3 regions of the Virgibacillus saliphilus genome follow, and region 1 is predicted to be linked to each of the others. Evidence: predicted binding sites of a transcription regulator. Region 1 holds the regulator's gene; each other region holds the start of a gene.

Region 1 (2,285 bases):
GATCCATGCGAAAAGAAACATGAAGACCATTGCAAATGTGACTGTCATAAGAAAAATGAATGTTGTCATGAAAAAGACCATTACGAAGAACGAGGCTATGACAAATGTCAAGAAAATCATTACCATAGTCCACACAGAAAATTCAATCACCGTAAGAAGAAATTCTGTTATTGCTGTAACAGATATTACTAAACAAGTAAGCCCTCACGTTTGTGGGGGCTTTCATTCCCATTTAGTTCAGTGTGAACAAACTTAATAACACTTGATTTATCAATGCAGTTGCTAACGTGTATCCAATATATATTTTCCATCAGTCTTTGAAATGTTTCATCTTTAAAATCTACTCATTTACTCTTATCATATATTAGTAAAGAAAATGTCCGCTGTATCGTTATTACTTATAATTGATGGTTGTCATCTGAATGATGCGCCAAAACCAATCGAACAAAGGTTCTACTAAAAATAACTATTTTATTAAAAGTTTATTCGTGTGTAGAAAAGGCAGGATGAACACTGCCTCTGTATATATGTGTGTTAGTTCAACGATAAAGTTTGAGCGTTCTAATGGATATTTCGATACAACCCAATAACTTTACCTAAGATTGTTACATTTCGATAGATTAAAGGATCCATGGTTGCATTTTCTGGTTGCAGACGTATGTGGTCTTTTTCTTTAAAAAAGCGTTTTACGGTTGCTTCATTTTCTTCGGTCATTGCAACAACAATATCACTGTTTTGTGCTGTGTTTTGTTGTTTAACAATAACCATGTCCCCATTTAAAATTCCGGCTTCAATCATGCTTTCGCCATCAATAACAAGTACAAATAAATTATCATCCGGTCCAGCGCTCGAACTTGGTAATGGAATAAATTCTTCAATATTTTCAACAGCTGTGATGGGAAGTCCAGCGGTTACTTTACCTATTAATGGGGCATATCGAGCTTCTTCTCTTGGAATAGAACTATCTTCTGATAAATTTAACACTTCAATTGCTCTAGGTTTTGTCGGATCTCTTCTGATATAGCCCTTCTCTTCTATTCTAGCAAGATGGCCATGCACGGTAGAGCTAGAAGCAAGTCCAACCGCAACCGCTATTTCACGTACAGATGGCGGATAACCCTTTTTACTTACCTCATCTTTAATGTAATCGAGTATCATTTGTTGCCTTTTGGATAATTTAGTCATCCAGCTAACACCTCTCACATAATATTTATTAATACTAGTTTATCATTATATTTTCAAAAGCGCAAACGTTCGTTCGAAATTCCTTGACAGGATCATGAGTTCGTGTAATGCTATATATAGACGGACAAGTGTTCCTAAAATAAATAAGGGAGGACTCCTAATATGTTTGAAAAAATCTCAAAAATAGATGTATTTTACTTAGTTGCTTTTGGATTGACTTTAGTATTTTTATATTTTGCAATGGTAACCAGTGGATAAATTCAAGAGGTGGGAAGCAACGTGAAAGCTATTATATATTGTCGTGTTAGTACAAATAAAACAGAGCAAGAAACATCATTAGCCAGACAAAAGCAAGAACTAATTGATCTAGCCAAACACTATAATTTTTCTATTATCAAATGTATAGAAGAGCAGGAGAGCGGGTATGAGATTGATCGGGATGGTATTTTTCAAATGCTTGACTATTTTTCTTCGGGAACGGCAGATTGCTTATTGATACAGGATGAAACAAGGTTAGGCCGAGGTAATACAAAAATCGCATTATTTCATCAGCTGTATAAATTAAATATTCCTATCTACACCGCTATTCATGATGGAGAATTAGAGGTATCTGAATCAGACTCCATGGTGTTACAAATCGTTGGCATTGTGGAAGAGTACCAACGTAAGATTCATAATACAAAAATCAAAAGAGGGATGAGAAAAGCAGTTAAAGAGGGATATGATCCGAGTCGTAATCTCTCTAATTACAATAAAGCTCCGGGAAGGGAAAGAATTTCTTTTCCAATTGAAGAAGTGGTACGCTTAAGACGTAATAAGTTAACATTCGAAGAAATTGCGAAAACACTAAATGGCATGGGCTACGCTGTATCTAAGGCTACTGTACATCGAAGATATCAGGACTTTCATAATACTTGATAACCGTTTGCAGGACTAGTAGTATAAAGGTGGGAATTCTATATATTCCCGTTTTATTTATATAAAGAACTGACGTTATGTGACGGAGGTATTTTAGATGCTGTCAAAAGAAAAAATAGAGCGTATAAATCAACTATCGAAAAAATCAAAGCTTGATGGTTTAACTGATAAGGAAAAAGCGG
Region 2 (2,285 bases), 550 kb from region 1:
AGTAGGACGAATAATTTGTTCTGTCACTTCCGGAGCATGCTCCATTTCGTAAGGTCCAGGAGTTGCCGAAACGTATATAAGTTGATTTGTTTTCTCTTCAAATTCTTCAAATTTTAATGGGCGGTTATCCAAGGCTGAAGGGAGCCGAAATCCATGGTCAACAAGTACCTGTTTCCGTGCCCGGTCACCATTGTACATCCCTCTGACTTGCGGCAAGGTCGCATGTGATTCATCCACCACAACTAGGAAGTCATCGGGAAAATAATCAAACAATGTATACGGGGTTGCACCCTCCTCCCGAAGTGTTAAATGTCTGGAATAGTTTTCGATACCCGAACAAAAACCCATTTCCTGCAACATTTCAATATCATAATGTGTCCGTTGTTCAATTCGTTGCGCTTCCAAGAGTTTATTTTCCTCTCGCAGTACTTTTAAACGTTCTTCTAATTCTTTTTCAATATTGGCGATTGCCATTTTTAGTTTCTCTTGTCTGGTAACATAGTGAGATGCTGGGAAAATAGCAACATGTTCCCTGTCACCAATAATTTCTCCTGTTAAAACATCCACTTCCCGGATTCGGTCTATTTCATCACCAAAAAATTCAAATCGAATACAATGCTCCTCTCTGGAAGCAGGAATAACTTCAACTGAGTCACCGCGCACACGAAATGTCCCACGCTTGAAATCAATATCATTTCGTGCGTATTGAATATCGACAAGATCACGCAGCAGACGATCCCGGTCTTTCTCCATTCCCATCCTTAGGGAAAGCACCTGGCTGTTGTATTCTTCCGGTGAACCTAACCCGTATATGCATGAGACACTAGCAACAATTAATACATCATTTCTTTCAAAAAGGGATGATGTTGCCGAGTGACGTAGCTTATCTATTTCATCATTTATACTTGCATCTTTCTCGATAAATGTATCTGTGGAAGGTACATATGCTTCAGGCTGATAATAGTCGTAAAAACTGACAAAATACTCCACAGCATTGTTCGGGAAATATTCCTTAAACTCACTATATAATTGGCCGGCTAGTGTTTTATTATGGGCAATAACTAATGTCGGTCGATTAATTTCCTGTATGACATTGGACATCGTAAAGGTTTTACCTGTCCCTGTTGCACCAAGCAATGTCTGATGTCGCTGTCCGGCCTGAACCTTTTCAACTATTTCTTTAATTGCCGTTGGCTGATCACCAGATGGCTCATAGTGCGACACAAGCTCAAATTTATTTTCCATAATGCAAGCCTCCGTTCTTAGATCTATCTACAGTTTACCACACTCATGTAACATTTTAACATAATCGCGAACGAATATTCGACCTTTTTGCTTTAACATCCATATTACCCTTCACACCGATAAATTCCCCATGTGTTTCCTTCGCTGGTACTTCGGTTACTACCGTTAATATGCATTTGTAAGCCCAAATGACGACGAAAAAAGAAACAACAGCAACACATCAGTGCGTTGCTGTCCTCTGAGCATCTTTCCGATAGGGTTCTGTCGTAAAAATAATCCCTAATTCATGATGTTCCCCTTCATATAAGACATTTTGAACAAATCGGATTTCACCAGCATCATCCAGTAAACCCAACGTAAATGATGCACCAGTTGCTTGCAGAGCTTGATAAAATTCATCGTGATTGCTTATATTTTTTCCATTCACTTTTACAATGGTTTCACCTACATACATATCAAGTCGCTCTGCGGGTGTTCCTGGCATTAACCCCAACACTTTTAACCCTTTATCCTTTTGATGGAAATAAGCGCGGCCCGTTCGATCTTTTATACGATGACGATAATTTATATATTCCTTGCCTAAAATAGCGATTAAAACCGCCACCAATGATAACCAGGAAACAAAAATACTCAAGACGGCTAAAACGGTAATGATTAGACCTAAAAGCAAAACGGATTTTCCAAGCTTAACAGCTATTTTTTGCGGAAGGTTACCTCTCACCGTAAAGTCAAACCCAATGATAAATGGGACGAGCAATATACTATAAGACTCCCCACCTAGAGAAAAATATGGCCAAAATGGCGCAAAAGGGGTAATCATTCCAGCAGGAACCAGAGTAAAGAAAGGAATAATACTTAGCTTTTTCACATGATGTTGACCAATCCATCCCCCTCGGCTCCCCATAACAAGCTCAGGAAAGGTTTCATTACGCCTAATCCTACCAAGAAATATGGCTTCACCTATTAAAAATAGCCCTAATAAAATGCTTAAACCAGTAAAATTGACATTCGAAAATAAATTCCCATCAACATATGATTGA
Region 3 (2,285 bases), 260 kb from region 1:
GAAGATCTTCTGCATGGGTTTCCAGTACCTTAGCTGTTTTTCCAACAAGGCTCTCATCTATGGCAGTACTGGGTGTACGTGGATACGTAATAAACTTTTTCTCATAAAGGGATTGGGCAACTTTTAGAACCTTATCAGATGTCCATCCTTTATATTTATTCGTAATATAACCTTGCAAATTGGAAAGGTTGAATAAAATAGGAGCAAATTCTTTCTTTTCTTTCATCTGCTTATCAATAATGTTTCCATGTTCATATTGAATAGCATTATAGATGATTTCCAAGTCTTCTTTCTTTTTGAATTTCTCATTGTTTTCTTCGACATATGTACCCTGATACTGCTGTTCATCCTCTGTTTGAAAAGTTGCGTTTAGCTTAAAATAGTCTTCCGGAACAAAATTTTCGATTTCCTTATCCCGATCATAAATAATTTTTAGTGTAGGAAGTAGCACCCTACCGATATTAAGGGCTTTCCCCTTCCCTTTCTGGTATTTTAATGTAGCAACAGAGGTTAAATTTATTCCAATCACCCAGTCAGCCCATTGCCTGCTGACACCCGCATCTCTTAACGGTTTCATCGTTTCATTGGTAATTAACTTTTCAAGTCCTTGAAGAACCTCTGCCTGCGTCCATTCATTTAATAATAATCGATACACTTCTTTGTTCGGCTTTTTCCCGCCACGATAAATGATACTGTCACCAATGATCTGGCCTTCCCGATCATAATCACAAGCAGAAATAATCATATCAACATCCTGCCGTTTCATTAAAAAATGGATCGTTTTTAATTGTTTGGCTGCACCACCATTTAATTGTTGCCTATTTCGTGGATTACTTTTTACTTTATATTTAAAATCAGAAGGAATAAATGGGAAGTTGTCCATTTTCCAGCGTGCCATTTTACTATCATAATCTTTCGCATCATAAAGCTGTACTAAATGCCCAAATGCCCATGTAATAATATAGTTATTTCCTTCAAAATAACCATCTTGCTTAGATTTAATCTTCAATGCATCGGCAATATTCTTGGCCACGGAAGGCTTTTCAGCTAATATTAATCTCATTTTTTTCACTCATTTTCATTCGTCTTTTTTATAGTATACCATGTTTCATGCAATATTGGAACAAATGTTCTTTATAAAATTAAAAATGCGATTCGACTGGGGACGTACGCCGAAACGAATGGCATGAATACCGAAGTACGTATATTAATGCCGAAACGAGTGACGTGAATGCCGAAGTAACTGCATTAAAGCCGAAACAAGTGACACGAATGCCGAAGTAAGTACATAAATGTACGATTACATTCAATAGCTTAGCGCAAGTGTATTCATTAATGGGCATCGTGCTTCCCCCATTTTTACTTTTCAGCCTTTTGCCTAATCATTTCACATGCTGTATCTGCCAAGCTTTTACATCTTTCTAATTCCTCCGAATTTGGCTCTAGATCTACTATTATTCTATCTGGAATCATGCTAGCACCTAATATTTCCAATTGCTCATAGACCATGCCAACTGCAGTGCCATATTGCTCATAAGAGGTGTCTGCTGAGCCAAACACGCCACAAATTTTTCCGCTTAAATCCATATCATATAATTTGTCATAAAAATCCTCTGCTTCGAGTGGTAAGTCACCATCGACCCATGTATAAACACCAATGAATATGGCATCATAATCTAAAATTTCATTCGGCTCTATTTCGTTATCTTCAAATAATTTGGTAACTACTTGATGATTATATTGTTCCAATTGTTTTAGTATTGCTTCTGCCATCCATTCCGTATTTCCGGTTAGACTGGTGTAAAGCATTAAAACCTTGCTCATCTCTAATCCCTCTTTCACTATGATGTCACCTAACCTTCACTTTACTGATAGTGATAATCATTTGCAAACAAAGAGGTCTATTTGTAGCCTAGATGCTAATAGACAATTATCTCCTGAGGCAGTTCCATTGACCAGAGAAACATAGTTGAATTATGATATTGCTGTAATAAGAAAAGGATACTATAAAAAATAGGAGGCTTTTTCATGCCACATCTTTTTTCTCCATTAACAATTAAGGATATAACGTTACGAAACAGAATCGGGGTCTCCCCCATGTGTCAATATAGTGCTGATGACGGGATTCCGAATGATTGGCATCTTGTTCACCTTGGTTCACGTGCCGTTGGCGGTGCAGGACTTGTCATTGTAGAAGCTACATCTGTTGAACCACGGGGACGAATTTCTCCTGAAGATCTAGGTATTTATTCCGAAAAACATGTAGAACCTTTCGAACGAATGAC

Evidence for each region. The regulator LexA, encoded in region 1, represses DNA repair genes until DNA is damaged. The targets are predictions, from matches to a motif close to CGAACATATGTTCG.
Region 2: the regulator LexA is predicted to act here: its motif matches at 1,313-1,326, upstream of uvrB (excinuclease ABC subunit UvrB).
Region 3: the regulator LexA is predicted to act here: its motif matches at 1,121-1,134, upstream of KFZ56_RS12360 (type IA DNA topoisomerase).

What each region holds. Positions count from the first base shown of each region.
Region 1 is NZ_JAGYHC010000001.1:2,287,303-2,289,587, reverse strand. It holds gene lexA (transcriptional repressor LexA) at 562-1,185, opposite strand; gene KFZ56_RS11105 (YneB family resolvase-like protein) at 1,465-2,103, shown strand; gene KFZ56_RS11100 (DUF896 domain-containing protein) at 2,201-2,285, shown strand, end outside.
Region 2 is NZ_JAGYHC010000001.1:2,840,043-2,842,327, forward strand. It holds gene uvrB (excinuclease ABC subunit UvrB) at 1-1,245, opposite strand, end outside; gene KFZ56_RS13830 (PDZ domain-containing protein) at 1,466-2,285, opposite strand, start outside.
Region 3 is NZ_JAGYHC010000001.1:2,543,505-2,545,789, forward strand. It holds gene KFZ56_RS12360 (type IA DNA topoisomerase) at 1-1,063, opposite strand, end outside; gene KFZ56_RS12365 (flavodoxin domain-containing protein) at 1,360-1,824, opposite strand; gene KFZ56_RS12370 (NADH:flavin oxidoreductase/NADH oxidase) at 2,029-2,285, shown strand, end outside.